DNA from 3 places in the Bacillus sp. NP247 genome. Region 1 is predicted to be linked to each of the others. Evidence: a T-box and tRNA genes for the amino acid it is inferred to sense, from the RefSeq annotation. Region 1 holds a T-box; the other regions hold tRNA genes.
The links. A T-box is a leader RNA that pairs with one kind of tRNA and senses whether it is charged. The one in region 1 lies ahead of thrS (threonine--tRNA ligase), so its partner is inferred to be a tRNA-Thr.

Region 1 (7,189 bases):
GTTACAGGATGCTTTGCACAGTGTTTATATAAGGGGTTCAATTCCAAAAGGGATTGGAATTGAAGGGATTGCAGATATAGATGTACTTATATTAGTGCGAAAGGATCCTAAATTAATAGACTTAAGTTGGCGAAAGAAGCTAGAAGTTCAAAGTCTACAAAAGTTTAATTGTATATCAGGAGTGGAGTTAAGTTTTTACAGTGAAGAAGAAGTGATAAATTCCAATAGTTTTTCTTTTATAAGCTTTATGATACAGACACATGGTGTATGTATATTGGGTGAAGATATAACATTGTCTTTACCTAAATATAAAGTAAGTCAGGAGTTAGCCTATGAACACCTTATTCAATTGCGGAAGCAAATTGGACAAGCACGCGAAGAATTAATTCATAATAAAGGCGTGGATGATATTGCGGATTGCTGCCGTTGGATTATGAAGATAATAATTAGGTCAGGTCTAGCGTTGACAATTGATAGAGAAGGGCTTTATTCCAGAGACTTATATCCTGCATATGAGTTATTTAGTGAGCATTTTCCTGAACAAGAAAAAAATATGAGAAAGGCATTACAATATGTAATTGAGCCGATAAATGATATAAATGAAATTTTATTATTTTTAGACACGTTTGGTGAATGGCTGATAGAAAGAGCGGAGGATTTTTTGAATACTAAAGACAATTAGTGAAATGTAATTATATTATGTAAACAAAAGGGTGGAATAAGAGAGAGGCAAGAGATTTGAATTTTTATATGGTATTTACTTTTGAAACATATGAAGAAATGAATGATCTTAATGTTCGTGTAGGTGGAAAGGTAGAAAGTATTGCAACTGGGAAATGAAATGTAAGATAAGGGGGAATTAGAAATGTTACTAAAAACAATCTACTGTAGGGTGGAAGAAGAGAAAAAGGAATTGTTTTCAAAAGCACAAGAAAAATGGCGTGATATACAGCATCTAGATGGTTTTCATGGGCAATTTGGTGGATGGAATGAAGATGAGGCATGTGTATATACTTTATGGGAAGATAGAAATGCATATCAATCGTTTATGAATGGGGCTCACGATACAATTTATTTAAATAGTAATCAAGAGGATACGTTTCTTTCATGTGAAATTGAATTATTTCAAACGTTGTATGATATAAATGATAAGCCTTTGAAAAACGTTGTTACAGAAGGATCATTCGTAAGAGTTGCCATATGTGATGTAAAGGGAGAAAAAGAAAATCATTTTTTACATAAGCAAGAAACAATTTGGAATAAAGGAATGGAGAATGTAAAAGGGATGTTAGGTGGAGTAGTTGCGAAGTCTTTAAAAAATGAAAATCGTTACATAGTATTAACTTATTGGGAAGATGAAATGGTGCATCAAAATTATGTGGAAGAGAGTTTTCCTTTATTGTATAAACTAGCTAATATTCATGAAGATATAGAAGAGATAAAAGGGAAACAAGCTGTATGTAAGGAAGAATGGCTTGTATATTAATTCTGTAAAAAGTGCATAAATGAATGTATAATAAAGATATTTTCTTATAAACAAGAAATTAATAGAAGACGCCATATACCCTTTCATGTTAATATATTTAAGTTAAAATAGGAGGCTTACCCTTTTGTATTGTACGGTAGAAGCAGTGTGAGCTTGAAATTTTTTATGAAAAGGATGTGCCTAACTTGCGTATAAATAAATTTATTAGTGAAGCTGGAAAAGCGTCTCGACGTGGAGCAGATAAGTTAATTAACGAGAGAAAAGTAATTATTAACGGTAAGGTTGCAAAAATTGGTGACCAAGTAAATCCAGGTGATGACGTACGAGTAAATGGAGAGCAACTTCGTATCGCTCGAGATCACGTATATATCGCTTTAAATAAACCAGTAGGTATTACATGTACGAGTGAAAAAGCTGTAAAAGGTAATATTATCGATTTAGTGAATCATCCATTACGAATTAGTCACATTGGACGTCTAGATAAAGACTCAGACGGTTTAATTTTGTTAACGAATGATGGCGATATTGTTAATGAGATTTTACGTGCTGAAAACAAGCATGAGAAAGAATATATCGTTTCAGTAGATAAGCCGATTACACCGGAATTTTTAGAGAAAATGGCAGCGGGTGTTAAAATTTTAGATACAAAAACTCTTCCTTGTGAGATTACACAGTTATCAAAATATGAGTTTAAAATTATTTTAACACAGGGGCTAAATCGTCAAATTCGCCGTATGTGTGAAGCTTTAGGGTATCAAGTATACACGTTAAAACGTACTAGAATTATGAATATTGAGTTGAATAATTTACCAGTCGGACAGTGGAGAGATTTATCGAAAAAAGAGAAAAAACGACTATTTTCAGACTTAAATTACGAACCACAAGATTGGTAAAATTGAGAAGGGGAAACCAAAAATTTATTTTTGGTTTCTTTTTTTATTAAATAAAAAATATTTTTTAAACACTTGCAAAAATAAAATGAATAAGATATAGTAAATAACAATTAATGGATGTACTTTTAAAAGCAAAGAAAAGGACACGAGTTATTTTACCCGGTTATACAGAGAAGGAAGGAAAGCTGAGAACTTCCTAACGCAGAAAAATAACTTACCACCTTAGAGCTGCACTAGGGAAATTCAGTATCTAGTGCCGTGTAAGCGACGTTATCGCAAAAGAAGCCATTATGTTTTTTGTGATGGGAATCTGGGTGGAACCACGAATATAAGCATATTCGTCCCTATTTTAGGGATGAATATGCTTTTTTGCATTCAATTTCATAATAAGCGAAGAAAAGGACACGAGTTATTTTACCCGGTTATACAGAGAAGGGAGGAAAGCTGAGAACTTCCTAACGCAGAAAAATAACTTACCACCTTAGAGCTGCACTGGGGAAATTAAGTATCTAGTGCCGTGTAAACGACGTTACCGTAAAAGAAGCCATTGTATGTTTACAATGGGAATCTGGGTGGAACCACGGGTAAAAGCACACTCGTCCCTATTTTAGGGAGGAGTGTGCTTTTTATTATGAAATGGAGAGATGAAAAATGAAAGAACAGATGATTGAAATTAAATTTCCAGACGGTAGCGTTAAAGAATTTGTGAAAGGCATTACTTTAGAAGAAATTGCTGGATCAATTAGTAGTAGTTTGAAAAAGAAAGCAGTCGCGGGGAAAGTAAATGATCAGTTATATGATTTACGCCGAAATATTGAAGAAAATGCGGAAGTAGAAATCATTACTATAGATTCAAATGAAGGTGTAGAAATTACAAGACACTCCGCGGCACATATTTTAGCGCAAGCTGTAAAAAGATTGTATGGTGATATAAATCTTGGAGTAGGACCAATCATTGAAAATGGATTTTATTATGATATGGATCTTCCGAGTAGTGTAAACGTAGAAGATTTACCGAAAATCGAAAAAGAAATGAAAAAGATTATAAATGAAAATGTAAAAATAGAACGAGTTGAGGTCTCACGAGAAGAGGCAAACAAACTGTTTAAAGAAATGAACGATCATCTGAAATTAGAACTTTTAGAAGCAATCCCTAATGGGGAAAGTGTAACACTATATAAACAAGGTGAGTTTGTAGATTTATGTAGAGGACCACATGTACCGTCAACAGGCTATTTGAAAGCCTTCCAATTAACTCATGTTTCTGGTGCATATTGGCGAGGTGATAGTAACAATCAAGTGCTTCAGCGTATATATGGTGTTGCATTTTCTTCTCAAAAAGAATTGGAAAAGCACTTGCATTTTGTTGAAGAGGCTGCAAAGAGAAATCATCGTAAGTTAGGTAGTGAACTTGAATTGTTTATGTTTTCAGAAGAGGCTCCGGGAATGCCGTTTTACTTGCCGAAAGGGCAGATTATTCGCAATGAATTAGAAGCATTTTTAAGAGAAATTCAAAATGAGTACAATTATCAAGAAGTGCTTACTCCATTTATGATGAATCAAGAATTATGGGAGAAGTCAGGACACTGGGGACATTATAAAGATAATATGTATTTCTCAGAAGTAGATCATAAAAGTTTTGCATTAAAACCGATGAACTGCCCAGGACATATGCTTATGTTTAAAAATAAATTGCATTCTTATCGCGAATTACCGATTCGCATGTGTGAGTTCGGTCAAGTGCATCGACATGAATTTAGTGGCGCTTTAAACGGATTATTAAGAGTTCGTACTTTCTGCCAAGATGATGCTCATTTATTTGTAACACCAGAACAAATTGAAGATGAAATTAAATCAGTGTTGGCGCAAATTGATTATGTGTATAAAACTTTTGGATTTGAGTATGAAGTAGAACTTTCTACTCGCCCAGAAGATTCAATGGGTGACGATAAATTATGGGAGCAAGCAGAATCGGCATTAGAAAATGTATTACAATCATTAAATTATAAATATAGATTAAATGAAGGTGACGGTGCATTTTACGGACCGAAAATTGATTTTCATATTAAAGATGCTTTAAATAGAAGTCATCAGTGCGGAACAGTCCAGCTCGATTTCCAAATGCCAGAGAAATTCGATTTAAATTATATAGGTGAAAATAATGAAAAAAGAAGACCAGTTGTCATCCACCGAGCAGTTTTAGGATCTTTAGATCGTTTCTTAGCCATATTAATTGAGCACTTTGGTGGCGCGTTCCCTACATGGGTGGCACCAGTTCAAGTGAAAGTACTCCCAGTTTCAAATGCAGTACATGTACAATATGCAAATGAGGTTGCAGACAAACTAGCACAAGCTGGAATTCGTGTTGAACGAGATATACGAGATGAAAAATTAGGATATAAAATAAGGGAAGCACAAATGCAAAAAGTTCCTTATGTTCTTGTTATTGGGGATAAGGAAATGGAAAGCGAAGCTGTAAATATACGAAAATATGGTGAAGAGAAGTCAGAAGTTGTTTCGCTAGATATATTTGCGGCAAGTATTGAAGAGGAAATAAAGGATAGAAAATAATAATTGATTAGAAAATACGCCATTATAATGAAGTGAACTCGAATAATGGCACATGAAAAAAAACACCTCCTGAATTCGCATACTAAGTATGTCAATTCAACGGAGGTGTTTTTCATTTGAAGGGAAGAGTACATTACCTGAATGAAGTAAAGTGGAAAGTGATTGATTTGATATTGAAAGGCCCACAACATTGTAGACATATCTAAAATGTTGGAGGCCGATTTGTTTTCTAGTTAATCACTTATTAAAAGTAAAGCTGTTAACTTGCCTTACAAATTTTCTTCAAAAAGTTTCGGTAAAAATTTGCTGAACTGACCCATTTCTTCTACATTGTGTTTATATAAACCACTTAGGTTAATAAATGGTGGTAATCCTTTCGGAAAAATGAATGTAGAAGTCATTACTGTACCGTTCTCAGATTTTTCGTATTGATGTATTACTTGTGAAATTACATCGTCATTATCATCTAAACATGAACCCATTAAAACATGGCTGTAATGGGTATTTATAGGACAATCTTTAGGATCTTCCCATCTAATCCTTAGCGGAAATTCTAGTCCATCCCCCCCCGCAGATTCGATTGAAGCTGATATGGCTCCTACGTGTCCATGTACTTTAGGATCAACTAACCATTTAAAATCAACATGTTCTTCTGGATGCCATAGTTTATATCGTTCAGAGTTATCAATATTATCCCACCACTAGTCAATCATTTCTGGTGTTACGTCATTCAATTCATGTTCAACTACTAGTGATACTTGGTTTTTCATTTCTGTACCTCCTATCGTTTTAATCAACATAGTGTTGATTATTTATATTTAGTATTATAGTATGGGTATCTTATGGGTTCAATAAACAGAAATAGTTGATCTGTTGCATTCTGAACATTATATAAAAATATGTCTAAAAAAATTAAAGAGGTAAAAAATGGAAGATACATATGCTGATTTACGCGTAGCTCGTACTAAAGAAGCGATACGTGATGCAATGCACTAACTGAATTAATAAATGAAAAAGGGTTTGATTTCATTACGGTTAAGGATATTACAGCTAGAGCCAATATTAATCGAGGGACATTTTACTTACATGGGGAAAATATGATAAAGAAAAAGCTATTGAATTAATAGTAACCATAGTCATGGATTTAGCAATATATTGGAATAGTGAAATTGAGGAACGAAAATGGAAGTACTCTATTTTAATGTCTATGAGAGAAAAAAATAATGATTATGATACTTTATTAGAGAATGTAGCTAACCTGTATAGTGATTTTAATTATCCATAGGATATGAAAGGGTTTATTTATTATTTAGAACTGGATGAAGGCTATGATTCAAGTAAGTATACCAAAAATGAAAATATTAGACGACTGATAGATAAACTAGATTCATTCTTACAAAGTGAACAGAAAGCTTTACAGGAGGTTTAAATCGTAAGAATAAACCTTTAGAGGATATTCTATAGTAAATCGAGATTCCTTTACAAAGTCGTAGGTTATACTCCTACGGCTCTTATTATGCATTATTTTAGTGAAAGCTACTTTTTTTGGAGAGAATGAAAGATCCAATGCTAGTTCGGATGGTTTTCGATTTGAATCAATATGCTACTTTCCAAATCGATTTACATGTACTGTAATGTAGGGACTTAAATAACAAATCAATTATTCATTAAATCTTAATATTACGTTATATCTCTTGTAACGGAAAATAACAAATAACGACACGTTTTTTAGAAATGTTGTTGTTTTTATCTATGGAGAAATATGTAATGATGCATAGATAAATAAAGGGGATCGATATGCAGAGTGTGATTAAATTATATTAAACAAAACTCAAATTATATTAGTTATTATATATATATTAAAAATGACGCCCTTTAACTAAGTATATCAAGTTGTAACTGCTATAATTACTTAAATAAAATTAAAAAATCATTTTATAAGTATAACATTTTCGTTCGTATTAATACTTAATAGTTAAATTATTGAATGTAATCGACAAAATTCTACTATTTACGTATTAAAAATTTAATGTTTTAATAAAGGTGTAAATGGTATGACCACTCAAGGGGGAGAAGATTGCACTAATAAATGTGCAGTAAAGTTGCAAGTAACATTATGTTAAAGTTAATTATCTTAATGTTGCGTCACTTTTAAAAAGGTCTAGAATCTCGAAATTATAACATTTGAAAAAAAGTGTTTTAAGTTTCTACATAGCAAAAATGATTTTATTCCGTAATA
Region 2 (7,189 bases), 2.1 Mb from region 1:
ATCTTTTGTTAATACATAGCCGCCAAAACGTCCAATTTTGAATGCTAATTCAGGTGTTAATTCCTTATTTGCAACCCCGCGTACTCCGTCTGTACCAAAATATTTACCCATTATTATTCGCTCCTTTTTCGTGCTCTTTTTGATTATCTACTGTTGGTTCTTGGCCATTTTCTTTATCTTTTTCTTTTTCTTTATCTTTTTCTTTTTCCTGATCCTTTTCTGGATTGGTTTCAGGATTTTTTGGTTTGTCAGTTTGATTTTCTTGATTGTTTTTTGAATCTGGTTGTTCAATATTACCCTGTACTTCTTTATCTGGTTTTTCTTTCTTCACAATTGTGACTTTAGCACTTTTTTGTTTTGCTTCTATCGAAATATTACCAGGACCGCTCACTTGAATAGAAACATCCTTCGTCCCCGGAGATACATTTTGCAGATTAATCGCAGCTGTTATTTGAGCAGCTGTTATTTTATCTACTATACTTGCTTCTCCTGAAATATCAACGCTTATCTTTCCATCTTGTGGCGAAAGTAGCTGAGCAGTAACATCATTCGGAATTCCATTTTTTTGAATCGGGATACCATCAATAGTTTTACTTTTCGTTTGTTTTACCTTTTGTACCCCTACGGAAACCTTCACTTGATTTGGTTTTGCACTTGTTACACCTTTTGGCAATAAAACAGAGGCATCGAATGTTGTAGAATCCGTCAATTGACTAAGATCTACCTCGACCCCCTCTATAGATTGTATATTATCCAAAATGTCTTTTGGACCTGCTATCGTTACTTCTTTTGGTTCAACACTAATACTTGTAACAGCTAAACCTTCTGGTAAATTCCCTTTTTTCGTATATGTTAAAGGAACTGTTTTTTCGACGTTATTTGCTGTAGCTTGCGTTGCTACATTCAACGTTACACTAATTTTAGATGGATTTGTTCTTACATTTAAGCGTTTTCCTTCTTTATTGTATAATGTAACTTCTGGTGTTTTTGTAACAGTTTTATTAACACCTTTTAAATCGATATATGCCTTAGCAGATGAAATACTTTCTATTTCTTCTTTCGTCCCAACTACCTCAACAGTATCAGGCTTAATAACTGATTTTTCAAGAGTAGCACCCGCTGGCATCTGATCTTCATTTGATAATTTCAAGTCTACATGAACATACTTTTTCGCTTTTTCATGCAGAGTGACTTTAATTGTTGCTGGCTGGACTGTTCCTTTCACATCATCTGGAAGCCCATTCGCTTTTAAAGAAACTTCATAAGTTCCTTTTTGACTATCTCGCAAGTCAACTGATATATCAAATTGTTTTTTTGCTTTTGCTGTAGCAACTGCTGATTTTGGGCCTTCCAACTTCACCTTGACTCCACCTGCTGGAATACCACTTACAATATATTTCTCTTCATCATACTTAAGGGTAATAGGATAATCAGTTAATGTTTCTTTCGTTTCATTTACGAAAGGTAATATACTCGATGTCGTATTTTTTTCAGTTAAAGTTGCTGACATAAAAAGCATACACGCCAATAGTAATGAGATTCCTTTTAAAAACCAATGATTCTCCATTAACTTATCCATGACGCTTTCTCCTCCAATTCCATAAAGACGAAGAAGTCGTTTTTTCGTTCCCACTAAATTCTGTTAACAACATATCCTTCAGCTGTTCTGTCTTCAAATCACGATGTAACTCACCGTTTTTCGTTAAAGAAATTTGACCCGTTTCTTCCGACACAACTACTGTAATACTATCAGTAACTTCACTAACTCCCATTGCAGCGCGATGCCTTGTTCCTAACTCCTTAGAAATGAACGGACTTTCTGATAGCGGAAGATAACATGCTGCTGCTTTAATTGTACTTCCCTGCATAATTACTGCTCCATCATGAAGAGGCGTATTAGGGATAAAAATATTAATGAGTAATTCTGATGACACATTTGCGTTCAGCGGAATACCCGTTTCCACATAGTCACCCATCCCAGTCTCTTTTGACAACGTAATTAATGCACCAATTCTACGTTTCCCCATATATTCCGTTGCTTTCGCTATCGCTGTTGCAACAATTTCAGGTTCATCGTCCTCGTGAGTTCCCACACGCGAAAACAAGCTACCTCGTCCTAGCTGCTCAAGTGCTCTTCGTAATTCTGGCTGAAAGATAATAATAACGGCCAAGAATCCCCACGTTAATACTTGTTCTGTTAGCCAGTATAGCGTGTGCAATTCAAGTAAAATACTAATCATCCGGACGACAATAATAACTGTAATACCTTTTAAAAGTTGAACAGCCTTCGTGCCCCGGATTATAAGAATTAGCTTATATATAATAAACCATACAACAGCAATATCTAATGCCGTACTAAGATATTTCAAAATGGTCGTATCTTCAAAAGGCATGCTAACCCTTCCTCCTACTTACGAGCAATTCTATCCATATATTGAAATATTATTTTATGCTCTATCTGTATGTATTTCCAACAACTAGTTAATTATACCATACATGAAACAAACGACAATTACAAACGCCCCCTTAGCTTAAATTGGTAAGATGTCAAACTTTCTTATCCTACAGTGTAATATAAATTATTATACGCCTATTTTCCAATAAAAAAAGCAACTTCACAGTTGCTTTTCTTACATTTATTTCAGTTTTTCACCGAATAAAGAACCCATTAAAGCAACCGCTGTTGTTGCTGTTCTGTTTCTCTCATCTAAAATTGTATTTACTTCAACAAATTCAGCAGATGTAACAATATCAGCTTCTGCTAACATCTCCATCGCTAAGTGGCTTTCACGATAAGATAGACCACCAATTACAGGTGTTCCAACTCCTGGTGCGTCATGAGGATCAAGCCCATCTAAATCTAATGATAAATGAACACCATCAGTATGAGATAAATACGCAATTGTTTCTTCCATAACAGCCGTCATACCCATACGATCAATTTCATGCATTGAGAATACTTTAATGCCTTCATCGCGAATAAAGTCTTTTTCTCCTTCATCTAATGCACGTGCACCGATAATTACAACGTTCTCTTTCTTCACCTTTGGATATGACCCGTATAAGTCTACAAGTGAAGAATGTCCATATCCTAAACTTGCAGCAAGTGACATACCGTGAATATTTCCAGATGGTGAAGTCTCTTCTGTATTTAAATCACCATGTGCATCATACCAAATAACACCTAAATTTTTATAATGTTTCGCTACACCAGCTAGCGTACCGATAGCAATACTATGGTCACCGCCTAATACAAGTGGAAAACGACCTTCTTCTATAATATGATCAACCTTAGTCGCTAGTTCATTACATACAGTTGCAACTTGTGCAAGGTTTCTTAACTTTGTATTTTCATCTACTTCTTTTTCTCTCTCTATACATATATCTCCCATATCTTTTACGTCATATCCAATTTGTTCAATTCTTTCAACTACCCCTGCATAACGGATCGCGCTTGGTCCCATATCAACCCCGCGACGCATCTGTCCTAAATCCATTGGAACGCCAATAACTGAGATTTCTTTTTTCATAGATAGTATCCCCCTTTTATGCCTTCACTAAATATTTTAAATCTTTTATATAGTCTGACTCAACTCGACATTTTTCTGCATGGATATACATTTTATTCACTTATATTTACGTTGGACTCCCAATTTTAAAACTGTTCTATGTATAAAGTTAACTTAATGAACCGACTAACTTTTCTATCAGCTAATATTTTTATCAGTGCTTTTCTCCATCACTACCTATAATTACACAAAATATCCTCAAATAAATGGATAAAAAAACACTTCTATATTTAGAAACGTTTTTCTGATGCTAGTTTCCACACTGCTGCAATATTTCTTGCTGCCATTTCGATATTCTCTTCTGCCGCTTTATATGCTTCTTCTAATGTCATTGGACTAGCCGTAATACTAAACACTGCATCAATTCCCTTTTCATAAATAATTGTATAATTCGGAGATACAGATCCACCAATAGCAATTACCGGAATATGACGACGTTTCGCCCGCTTCGCGACACCAACAGGAGCTTTTCCATATGCTGTTTGTTCATCTATTCTTCCCTCACCAGTTACAATAAGATCAGCACCCTCTATACACTTATCAAAATTTGTATAATCTAATACAATTTCAATCCCTTTTCTTAGCTGTCCCTTTAGTACTGCAACGACAGCGGCTCCCGTTCCTCCAGCTGCCCCCGCACCTGGTATTTCAGATACATCAAAAGACACATGTTGTTTAAGTATATTAGCATAATGTTTTAAATTCTCATCTAGCTCTTTCATCATCTCTACATTCGCACCTTTTTGTCTCGCAAATACAAAAGATGCCCCGCTCGGTCCAACTAACGGGTTATCTACATCACATGCCGCTTCTAATTTTATATCCTCCAGGCGTGAATCAATCCTAGAAAGGTCAACAGTGGTTATCAAATGCAATGTCCCTCCAGAGGGTTCTATTACCTCACCTTTCCTATTTATAAATCTTGCGCCTAAGGCAGATAGCATACCAGCCCCACCATCATTTGTAGCACTTCCTCCAAGCCCTAAAATAATGTGTTTAGTTCCTTGATCTAATGCATGTAATATAACTTCGCCTGTCCCTTTTGTCGTTGTAATAAGTGGGTTTCTCTTTTCAATTGGAACGTGTTGTAACCCCGATGCTGCTGCCATTTCAATAAATGCCGTCTTCTTATCCTTAGACATACCATAAAAAGCTTGCACGCTCTCTCCAAGCGGCCCTGTCACATTAAGTGATATAATTCTCCCCATTGTAGCACCAACAAGAGATTCAACCGTTCCTTCGCCCCCATCTCCAATTGGTACTTTAACATACTCTGCTTTAGGAAAAATTGCTGCAAAGCCTCTTTCAATAGCTTCACATACCTCTATAGCTTTCAGGCTTTCTTTATATGAATCCGATGCAATAACAACCTTCATAGTTACCTCCTCCTTATTCAATCCTTTTTTTTATTTTAAACGATATACGGAAAAGTTGCCTTTTCGAGTGGAATTTAAACACAAAAAAAGCTCACATCATTTGATGTAAGCTTTCCCTATTTATATGGAGCCTAGCGGGATCGAACCGCTGACCTCCTGCGTGCAAGGCAGGCGCTCTCCCAGCTGAGCTAAGGCCCCGTAGTAATAAAGCGGAAGACGGGATTCGAACCCGCGACCCCAACCTTGGCAAGGTTGTATTCTACCACTGAACTACTTCCGCGAAAATGGTGAGCCATGAAGGATTCGAACCTTCGACCCTCTGATTAAAAGTCAGATGCTCTACCAACTGAGCTAATGGCTCGTAAATGGCTGGGCTAGCTGGATTCGAACCAGCGCATGACGGAGTCAAAGTCCGTTGCCTTACCGCTTGGCTATAGCCCATTAATATTTACTAGTATGGTTATCTTCTCAAAAAAATAAACCCTCTCAGGTTATTTTAAAGAAAATGGTGGAGGGGGGCAGATTCGAACTGCCGAACCCGAAGGAGCGGATTTACAGTCCGCCGCGTTTAGCCACTTCGCTACCCCTCCGACATTTAAACATATATGGTGGAGGATGACGGGATCGAACCGCCGACCCCCTGCTTGTAAGGCAGGTGCTCTCCCAGCTGAGCTAATCCTCCAAAAGTGGTGACCCGTACGGGATTCGAACCCGTGTTACCGCCGTGAAAGGGCGGTGTCTTAACCACTTGACCAACGGGCCAAAAAAATTCAAAAATTTTCCCAAGCTTCCAACCGGGCTTGAACCGGTGACCTCTTCCTTACCATGGAAGTACTCTACCAGCTGAGCTATGGAAGCATAATGGCTCCGCAGGTAGGAATCGAACCTACGACCGATCGGTTAACAGCCGATAGCTCTACCGCTGAGCTACTGCGGAATAATATAAGCCTGGCAACGTCCTACTCTCACAGGGACAAGGTCCCAACTACCATCGGCGCTAGAGAGCTTAACTTCCGTGTTCGGTATGGGAACGGGTGTGACCTCTCTGCCATCATTACCAGACTTTTATCATTATGTACATTCTTTTCAGAATGTCAAAAGGAATTTTAAATATATATTCCTTCAAAACTAGATAACATTTGCTTCATATTATATGGTTAAGTCCTCGATCTATTAGTATTCGTCAGCTCCACATGTCACCATGCTTCCACCTCGAACCTATCAACCTGATCATCTTTCAGGGATCTTACTAGCTTACGCTATGGGAAATCTCATCTTGAGGGGGGCTTCATGCTTAGATGCTTTCAGCACTTATCCCTTCCGCACATAGCTACCCAGCTATGCCCTTGGCAGAACAACTGGTACACCAGCGGTGCGTCCATCCCGGTCCTCTCGTACTAAGGACAGCTCCTCTCAAATTTCCTACGCCCACGACGGATAGGGACCGAACTGTCTCACGACGTTCTGAACCCAGCTCGCGTACCGCTTTAATGGGCGAACAGCCCAACCCTTGGGACCGACTACAGCCCCAGGATGCGATGAGCCGACATCGAGGTGCCAAACCTCCCCGTCGATGTGGACTCTTGGGGGAGATAAGCCTGTTATCCCCGGGGTAGCTTTTATCCGTTGAGCGATGGCCCTTCCATGCGGAACCACCGGATCACTAAGCCCGACTTTCGTCCCTGCTCGACTTGTAGGTCTCGCAGTCAAGCTCCCTTATGCCTTTGCACTCTACGAATGATTTCCAACCATTCTGAGGGAACCTTTGGGCGCCTCCGTTACACTTTAGGAGGCGACCGCCCCAGTCAAACTGCCCACCTGACACTGTCTCCCGGGTCGATAAGACCCGTAGGTTAGAATTTCAATACAGTCAGGGCGGTATCCCACCAGCGCCTCCACCGAAGCTAGCGCTCCGGTTTCAATGGCTCCCGCCTATCCTGTACAAACTGTACCAAAATTCAATATCAGGCTACAGTAAAGCTCCACGGGGTCTTTCCGTCCTGTCGCGGGTAACCTGCATCTTCACAGGTACTATAATTTCACCGAGTCTCTGGTTGAGACAGTGCCCAAATCGTTACACCTTTCGTGCGGGTCGGAACTTACCCGACAAGGAATTTCGCTACCTTAGGACCGTTATAGTTACGGCCGCCGTTTACTGGGGCTTCAGTTCAGAGCTTCGCTTACGCTAACCCCTCTCCTTAACCTTCCAGCACCGGGCAGGTGTCAGCCCCTATACTTCGCCTT
Region 3 (7,189 bases), 2.4 Mb from region 1:
TATCCATATAAATAAACAGCCCGCTAATGCGAAAAGGAGCAAATAAATTAACATGCACTGCTGTATCACCTCCATTTTAACAATTACTGTATATCAATTTTAAAAATATCCGTTAAGATCATGACACCAAACCATTCAATATAAGTGATAGGCTATGTAAAGCTTTAGACAACTGTGCCTCGGCATCTTCAGAATTCGCAATCCAACAAGCGAGGTCCACTAATCCCCCATTTATGAGCCGTGCTAAAGCTTCACAGTCTGTTTTTTCAATAATATGCTCCTGCATCAATTGCAGAAGCATATTCCCCATTGTTGCTAAACATTGTGATTGCGATGATTGATAATAGCTAGTTCCTAATACTGCTGGTGCATCCCGAAGTACGATTCTCTGAATTTCTGGATCAAGTGCCATCGTTAAATAAGCTCGACAGCGCCCAATAAATCCTTCCCAATTTCCTTCCGCCTCATCTGATACTTTCCGTAATTTATTATCCATTTCCATATCAATTTCTTTTACAACTGCTTCTAACAATCCTTTTTTATCGCCAAAATGATGATAAATTGCACCACGCGTTAAACCGACAGATGCAGTAAAATCATCCATAGATGTGTTTACATATCCAACTGTACCGAAAGCCTCTCTTGCTGCACTCAGCAATTTAGCGCGTGTTTCAATGATCATTTCTGCTCTTGTTTTTTTAACCATCTTTTCCTCCTACTTCTATTCATTCCCTTTATTCAAAATGAATCCCATTATAGTATCGTTCTCTATATAAAAGAATAACTCCTTTTAACGTTAGCTCTCCATCCAGAGATAAAACATTTCAATTGACATACGCACCGTATGTTAATATGATATTGGCATACGGTGCGTATGTCAATTTTTTCTAGCTTACAAGATAATATAACTTCTTACTTATACCCTAAATTGACTCACTGTCCCTTTTTATAGAAGGTATTAACGACACAGAGGAGGAGTTACAAGAATGAAGAATGTATATGTAAACGTCAAATACTTTGGTGATTATTATGTTTAATTCCTACCGTGAGATTTTCAGTGCTTCTGGTACAAAAGGATTCTCATTAGCAGGCTTTATAGCTCGGATGCCCATATCAATGATGGGGATTGGCATTGTTACAATGTTATCTCAGTTACGTGGTGACTATTGGCTTGCCGGAGCCGTTGCAGCCACCTTCACATTATCATCAGCTTTACTAGCTCCTCATATTTCTCGTATGGCTGATCAATTAGGGCAATCTCGTATACTTCTTCCGACTACAGGTATCAGTGTTTTCTTTACGATTCTCTTACTTCTATGTACGAAATATGAGGCTCCTTATTGGACGCTATTTCTATCCGCCTTATGTGCGGGTTGTATGCCAAACATGTCGGCCATGGTACGTGCACGTTGGACTAAACTATACCGTGGATCTCATAAATTGCATACAGCATTTTCCTTCGAATCGGTCGTCGATGAAATTTGCTTCATCATTGGTCCTGTATTATCCGTCAGTTTAAGTGTTATGTTCTTCCCAGAAGCAGGACCACTTTTATCATGTGTTTTTCTTACAATCGGGGTATGCCTATTCACCATGCAAAAAAGCACAGAACCACATGTACATCCCCACGACATTACAAACAAAGGGACAGTATTTAAAATTGGTACATTACGGGTGCTTGTATTCACACTCATCGCTATAGGTACTATATTTGGCACAATAGATGTAGTTAGTGTGGCTTTTGCTGAGCATCAAGGAAACACAGTAGCTGCTAGCTTTGTGCTTTCCGTCTATGCAATCGGTTCATGCCTGGCAGGTCTTATTTTCGGTACTCTTAAACTCAGTACTCCACCATATAATCAATTTTTAATAGCAGTCACACTATCAATGGTAACAATGCTGCCACTAGTTTTCGTAAACACTATTGCTTGGCTAGTAGTTATTGTTTTCTTTGCAGGCTTATCTGTTGCCCCTACTATGATTATTACTATGGGACTGGTGGAAAAAATCGTACCTGAATCAAAAATAACCGAAGGAATGACCTGGGCAATTACAGGACTTGGTATTGGAGTCTCTCTAGGATCAGCGGTAGCTGGTTTAGTTATTGATACCTTTGAAGCTCGCGCAGGATTTAGTGTGGCTATTATTGCAGGAGGCCTTGCCTTAACTATTGCACTTTTAGGATACAAAACTCTCCACTCCGCATATAGTCATGCTGTTATGAAACCGGATGGGCATTCAGCAGAGAGTTAAAACATATTCAAAAAATAGGATTACCTCTTCTTATGTATAAGAAGAGGTAATCCTATTTAAATTAATATAACTTTTTTGTATCGTATCTTGAACGATATCCTCTGCTTCTGCTGGTGTTACTCCAATTTTAAGCAAATATCTATAAATACTTTTTGATATTTCCATAATGACCTTTTCATACTCCATCGCTCTCTCCTTTCTATTAGTTAGACGGTTCAAATAGAAAAAAGTATACAAAAATCTATAAAAAAAAGCAGCCTATCCAAAGTCCACTTTTACACAACAAAAAAGAGATAGCAGATTATGCTATCTCTTTTAGTATGACCCGTACGGGATTCGAACCCGTGTTACCGCCGTGAAAGGGCGGTGTCTTAACCACTTGACCAACGGGCCAAAATCTGGCAGAGAAGAAGGGATTCGAACCCTCGCACCGCGTTCGCGATCTACTCCCTTAGCAGGGGAGCCCCTTGAGCCACTTGGGTACTTCTCTATAATATGGCTCCGCAGGTAGGACTCGAACCTACGACCGATCGGTTAACAGCCGATAGCTCTACCACTGAGCTACTGCGGAATAATTATGGTGGGCCTAAATGGACTCGAACCATCGACCTCACGCTTATCAGGCGTGCGCTCTAACCAGCTGAGCTATAGGCCCATAAAAAGCGGGTGAAGAGAATCGAACTCTCGACCAGAGCTTGGAAGGCTCTTGTTTTACCACTAAACTACACCCGCATTAAATTAAAAATGGTGAGCCATGAAGGATTCGAACCTTCGACCCTCTGATTAAAAGTCAGATGCTCTACCAACTGAGCTAATGGCTCATTTTGAAAGTGGTGCCGGCTAGAGGACTTGAACCCCCAACCTACTGATTACAAGTCAGTTGCTCTACCAATTGAGCTAAGCCGGCTTGCGATTTCAAAATGGTGGCTCGGGACGGAATCGAACCGCCGACACGAGGATTTTCAGTCCTCTGCTCTACCGACTGAGCTACCGAGCCTTTATGTAAAAAAATGGCGGTCCCGACCGGGGTCGAACCGGCGATCTCCTGCGTGACAGGCAGGCATGTTAACCACTACACCACGGGACCATTTGGTTGCGGGGACAGGATTTGAACCTGCGACCTTCGGGTTATGAGCCCGACGAGCTACCGTACTGCTCCACCCCGCGATGATATAATATTTAATTTAGAAAAATGGAGGAGGTAGAGGGATTCGAACCCCCGCGCGACTCTCGCCGCCTGTCGGTTTTCAAGACCGATCCCTTCAGCCGAACTTGGGTATACCTCCGAGATATGAACTTTGAGTGGTGGACCTTGTAGGACTCGAACCTACGACCGGACGGTTATGAGCCGTCTGCTCTAACCAGCTGAGCTAAAGGTCCTTTATGGTAGCGGCGGAGGGGATCGAACCCCCGACCTCACGGGTATGAACCGTACGCTCTAGCCAGCTGAGCTACACCGCCATAAGTTATATTCAAATAAGTGGAGCCTAGCGGGATCGAACCGCTGACCTCCTGCGTGCAAGGCAGGCGCTCTCCCAGCTGAGCTAAGGCCCCATATTTTGAAAATATCGGGAAGACAGGATTTGAACCTGCGACCCCCTGGTCCCAAACCAGGTGCTCTACCAAGCTGAGCCACTTCCCGTTAATAAAAAACGCGCCCGAGAGGAGTCGAACCCCTAACCTCTTGATCCGTAGTCAAACGCTCTATCCAATTGAGCTACGGGCGCATATGGTGCCGAGGGCGGGGGTCGAACCCGCACGGTGGTCACCCACCGCAGGATTTTAAGTCCTGTGCGTCTGCCTGTTCCGCCACCCCGGCATGTCATATTGAAAATTGGAGCGGAAGACGGGATTCGAACCCGCGACCCCAACCTTGGCAAGGTTGTATTCTACCACTGAACTACTTCCGCAAGACATGTATGAGTTATTTTATTAAAAGTGCGGGTGAAGGGAGTCGAACCCCCACGCCAAAGGCGCTAGATCCTAAGTCTAGTGCGTCTGCCAATTCCGCCACACCCGCATATTATAATTTTAAAAGAAAAAATGGGGCGACTGATGGGAATTGAACCCACGAATGCCGGAGCCACAATCCGGTGCGTTAACCACTTCGCCACAACCGCCATGATTTTCTGGTGCCGACTAGAGGACTTGAACCCCCAACCTACTGATTACAAGTCAGTTGCTCTACCAATTGAGCTAAGTCGGCTAAATGGTGGAGGATGACGGGATCGAACCGCCGACCCCCTGCTTGTAAGGCAGGTGCTCTCCCAGCTGAGCTAATCCTCCGAATTGCCTGGCAACGTCCTACTCTCACAGGGACAAGGTCCCAACTACCATCGGCGCTAGAGAGCTTAACTTCCGTGTTCGGTATGGGAACGGGTGTGGCCTCTCTGCCATCATTACCAGACTGTATTCATTTAAGACAAGAATTATCATAACTTATTCGACATTTAAAGTCAACAAGTTTTTTATATTCTTTCAAAACTAGATAACATCGCTTCATATTATATGGTTAAGTCCTCGATCTATTAGTATTCGTCAGCTCCACATGTCACCATGCTTCCACCTCGAACCTATCAACCTGATCATCTTTCAGGGATCTTACTAGCTTACGCTATGGGAAATCTCATCTTGAGGGGGGCTTCATGCTTAGATGCTTTCAGCACTTATCCCTTCCGCACATAGCTACCCAGCTATGCCCTTGGCAGAACAACTGGTACACCAGCGGTGCGTCCATCCCGGTCCTCTCGTACTAAGGACAGCTCCTCTCAAATTTCCTACGCCCACGACGGATAGGGACCGAACTGTCTCACGACGTTCTGAACCCAGCTCGCGTACCGCTTTAATGGGCGAACAGCCCAACCCTTGGGACCGACTACAGCCCCAGGATGCGATGAGCCGACATCGAGGTGCCAAACCTCCCCGTCGATGTGGACTCTTGGGGGAGATAAGCCTGTTATCCCCGGGGTAGCTTTTATCCGTTGAGCGATGGCCCTTCCATGCGGAACCACCGGATCACTAAGCCCGACTTTCGTCCCTGCTCGACTTGTAGGTCTCGCAGTCAAGCTCCCTTATGCCTTTGCACTCTACGAATGATTTCCAACCATTCTGAGGGAACCTTTGGGCGCCTCCGTTACACTTTAGGAGGCGACCGCCCCAGTCAAACTGCCCACCTGACACTGTCTCCCGGGTCGATAAGACCCGTAGGTTAGAATTTCAATACAGTCAGGGCGGTATCCCACCAGCGCCTCCACCGAAGCTAGCGCTCCGGTTTCAATGGCTCCCGCCTATCCTGTACAAACTGTACCAAAATTCAATATCAGGCTACAGTAAAGCTCCACGGGGTCTTTCCGTCCTGTCGCGGGTAACCTGCATCTTCACAGGTACTATAATTTCACCGAGTCTCTGGTTGAGACAGTGCCCAAATCGTTACACCTTTCGTGCGGGTCGGAACTTACCCGACAAGGAATTTCGCTACCTTAGGACCGTTATAGTTACGGCCGCCGTTTACTGGGGCTTCAGTTCAGAGCTTCGCTTACGCTAACCCCTCTCCTTAACCTTCCAGCACCGGGCAGGTGTCAGCCCCTATACTTCGCCTTACGGCTTCGCAGAGACCTGTGTTTTTGCTAAACAGTCGCTTGGGCCTATTCACTGCGGCTTTCCGTTAAGAAAGCACCCCTTCTCCCGAAGTTACGGGGTCATTTTGCCGAGTTCCTTAACCAGAGTTCTCTCGCACACCTTAGGATTCTCTCCTCGCCTACCTGTGTCGGTTTGCGGTACAGGCACCTTTTATCTCGCTAGAAGCTTTTCTTGGCAGCGGGGAATCAAAGACTTCGCTCCATAAGGAGCTTCCCCATCACAGCTCAGCCTTCACGATAAGCGGATTTGCCTACTTATCAGCCTAACTGCTTGGACGTGCACAACCAATCGCACGCTTCTTCTATCCTTCTGCGTCCCTCCATTGCTCAAACGATAAAGAGGTGGTACAGGAATATCAACCTGTTGTCCATCGCCTACGCCTGTCGGCCTCGGCTTAGGTCCTGACTAACCCTGAGCGGACGAGCCTTCCTCAGGAAACCTTAGGCATTCGGTGGACGGGATTCTCACCCGTCTTTCGCTACTCATACCGGCATTCTCACTTCTAAGCGCTCCACCAGTCCTTCCGGTCTGACTTCACTGCACTTAGAACGCTCCCCTACCACTGATACCATTGGTATCAATTCGCAGCTTCGGTGGTGTATTTAGCCCCGGTACATTTTCGGCGCAGAGTCACTCGACTAGTGAGCTATTACGCACTCTTTAAATGGTGGCTGCTTCTGAGCCAACATCCTAGTTGTCTAAGCAACTCCACATCCTTTTCCACTTAATACACACTTTGGGACCTTAGCTGGCGATCTGGGCTGTTTCCCTCTTGACTACGGATCTTATCACTCGCAGTCTGACTCCTAAGGATAAGTCATTGGCATTCGGAGTTTGACTGAATTCGGTAATCCGATGAGGACCCCTAGTTCAATCAGTGCTCTACCTCCAAGACTCTTACACTTAAGGCTAGCCCTAAAGCTATTTCGGGGAGAACCAGCTATCTCCAGGTTCGATTGGAATTTCTCCGCTACCCACACCTCATCCCCGCACTTTTCAACGTGCGTGGGTTCGGGCCTCCATTCAGTGTTACCTGAACTTCACCCTGGACATGGGTAGATCACCTGGTTTCGGGTCTACGACCACGTACTAAACGCCCTATTCAGACTCGCTTTCGCTGCGGCTCCGCCTCTTCAGCTTAACCTTGCACGGGATCGTAACTCGCCGGTTCATTCTACAAAAGGCACGCCATCACCCATTAACGGGCTCTGACTATTTGTAGGCACACGGTTTCAGGATCTCTTTCACTCCCCTTCCGGGGTGCTTTTCACCTTTCCCTCACGGTACTGGTTCACTA

Region 2: it encodes a tRNA-Thr, which carries the amino acid that the T-box ahead of thrS (threonine--tRNA ligase) is inferred to sense. The anticodon was not compared.
Region 3: it encodes a tRNA-Thr, which carries the amino acid that the T-box ahead of thrS (threonine--tRNA ligase) is inferred to sense. The anticodon was not compared.

Annotation. Positions count from the first base shown of each region.
Region 1 is NZ_CP076653.1:4,925,378-4,932,566, forward strand. Features, by position in the region: gene KPL75_RS25580 (nucleotidyltransferase) at 1-682, shown strand, start outside; gene KPL75_RS25585 (YdbC family protein) at 866-1,486, shown strand; gene KPL75_RS25590 (pseudouridine synthase) at 1,672-2,379, shown strand; T-box leader at 2,505-2,728, shown strand; T-box leader at 2,764-2,986, shown strand; gene thrS (threonine--tRNA ligase) at 3,031-4,950, shown strand; partial or broken gene KPL75_RS25600 (DAPG hydrolase family protein) at 5,220-5,720, opposite strand; partial or broken gene KPL75_RS25605 (TetR/AcrR family transcriptional regulator) at 5,878-6,038, shown strand; partial or broken gene KPL75_RS27885 (DUF2247 family protein) at 6,089-6,379, shown strand.
Region 2 is NZ_CP076653.1:2,825,577-2,832,765, reverse strand. Features, by position in the region: gene glmM (phosphoglucosamine mutase) at 1-111, opposite strand, end outside; gene KPL75_RS14990 (CdaR family protein) at 104-1,579, opposite strand; gene cdaA (diadenylate cyclase CdaA) at 1,572-2,393, opposite strand; gene rocF (arginase) at 2,637-3,530, opposite strand; gene KPL75_RS14975 (glycerate kinase) at 3,800-4,945, opposite strand; tRNA gene KPL75_RS14970 (tRNA-Ala) at 5,071-5,143, opposite strand; tRNA gene KPL75_RS14965 (tRNA-Gly) at 5,154-5,225, opposite strand; tRNA gene KPL75_RS14960 (tRNA-Lys) at 5,231-5,306, opposite strand; tRNA gene KPL75_RS14955 (tRNA-Gln) at 5,312-5,386, opposite strand; tRNA gene KPL75_RS14950 (tRNA-Tyr) at 5,452-5,535, opposite strand; tRNA gene KPL75_RS14945 (tRNA-Val) at 5,552-5,627, opposite strand; tRNA gene KPL75_RS14940 (tRNA-Glu) at 5,633-5,707, opposite strand; tRNA gene KPL75_RS14935 (tRNA-Thr) at 5,731-5,803, opposite strand; tRNA gene KPL75_RS14930 (tRNA-Asn) at 5,808-5,882, opposite strand; rRNA gene rrf (5S ribosomal RNA) at 5,892-6,007, opposite strand; rRNA gene KPL75_RS14920 (23S ribosomal RNA) at 6,099-7,189, opposite strand, start outside.
Region 3 is NZ_CP076653.1:2,090,732-2,097,920, forward strand. Features, by position in the region: gene KPL75_RS11020 (TetR/AcrR family transcriptional regulator) at 119-706, opposite strand; gene KPL75_RS11025 (MFS transporter) at 1,030-2,253, shown strand; gene KPL75_RS11030 (hypothetical protein) at 2,284-2,439, opposite strand; tRNA gene KPL75_RS11035 (tRNA-Glu) at 2,575-2,646, opposite strand; tRNA gene KPL75_RS11040 (tRNA-Ser) at 2,653-2,743, opposite strand; tRNA gene KPL75_RS11045 (tRNA-Asn) at 2,750-2,824, opposite strand; tRNA gene KPL75_RS11050 (tRNA-Ile) at 2,832-2,908, opposite strand; tRNA gene KPL75_RS11055 (tRNA-Gly) at 2,915-2,985, opposite strand; tRNA gene KPL75_RS11060 (tRNA-Lys) at 2,999-3,074, opposite strand; tRNA gene KPL75_RS11065 (tRNA-Thr) at 3,085-3,160, opposite strand; tRNA gene KPL75_RS11070 (tRNA-Phe) at 3,175-3,250, opposite strand; tRNA gene KPL75_RS11075 (tRNA-Asp) at 3,265-3,340, opposite strand; tRNA gene KPL75_RS11080 (tRNA-Met) at 3,344-3,420, opposite strand; tRNA gene KPL75_RS11085 (tRNA-Ser) at 3,447-3,539, opposite strand; tRNA gene KPL75_RS11090 (tRNA-Ile) at 3,557-3,633, opposite strand; tRNA gene KPL75_RS11095 (tRNA-Met) at 3,638-3,714, opposite strand; tRNA gene KPL75_RS11100 (tRNA-Ala) at 3,735-3,807, opposite strand; tRNA gene KPL75_RS11105 (tRNA-Pro) at 3,822-3,895, opposite strand; tRNA gene KPL75_RS11110 (tRNA-Arg) at 3,907-3,980, opposite strand; tRNA gene KPL75_RS11115 (tRNA-Leu) at 3,984-4,072, opposite strand; tRNA gene KPL75_RS11120 (tRNA-Gly) at 4,089-4,163, opposite strand; tRNA gene KPL75_RS11125 (tRNA-Leu) at 4,193-4,273, opposite strand; tRNA gene KPL75_RS11130 (tRNA-His) at 4,298-4,373, opposite strand; tRNA gene KPL75_RS11135 (tRNA-Thr) at 4,384-4,459, opposite strand; tRNA gene KPL75_RS11140 (tRNA-Val) at 4,464-4,539, opposite strand; rRNA gene rrf (5S ribosomal RNA) at 4,545-4,660, opposite strand; rRNA gene KPL75_RS11150 (23S ribosomal RNA) at 4,762-7,189, opposite strand, start outside.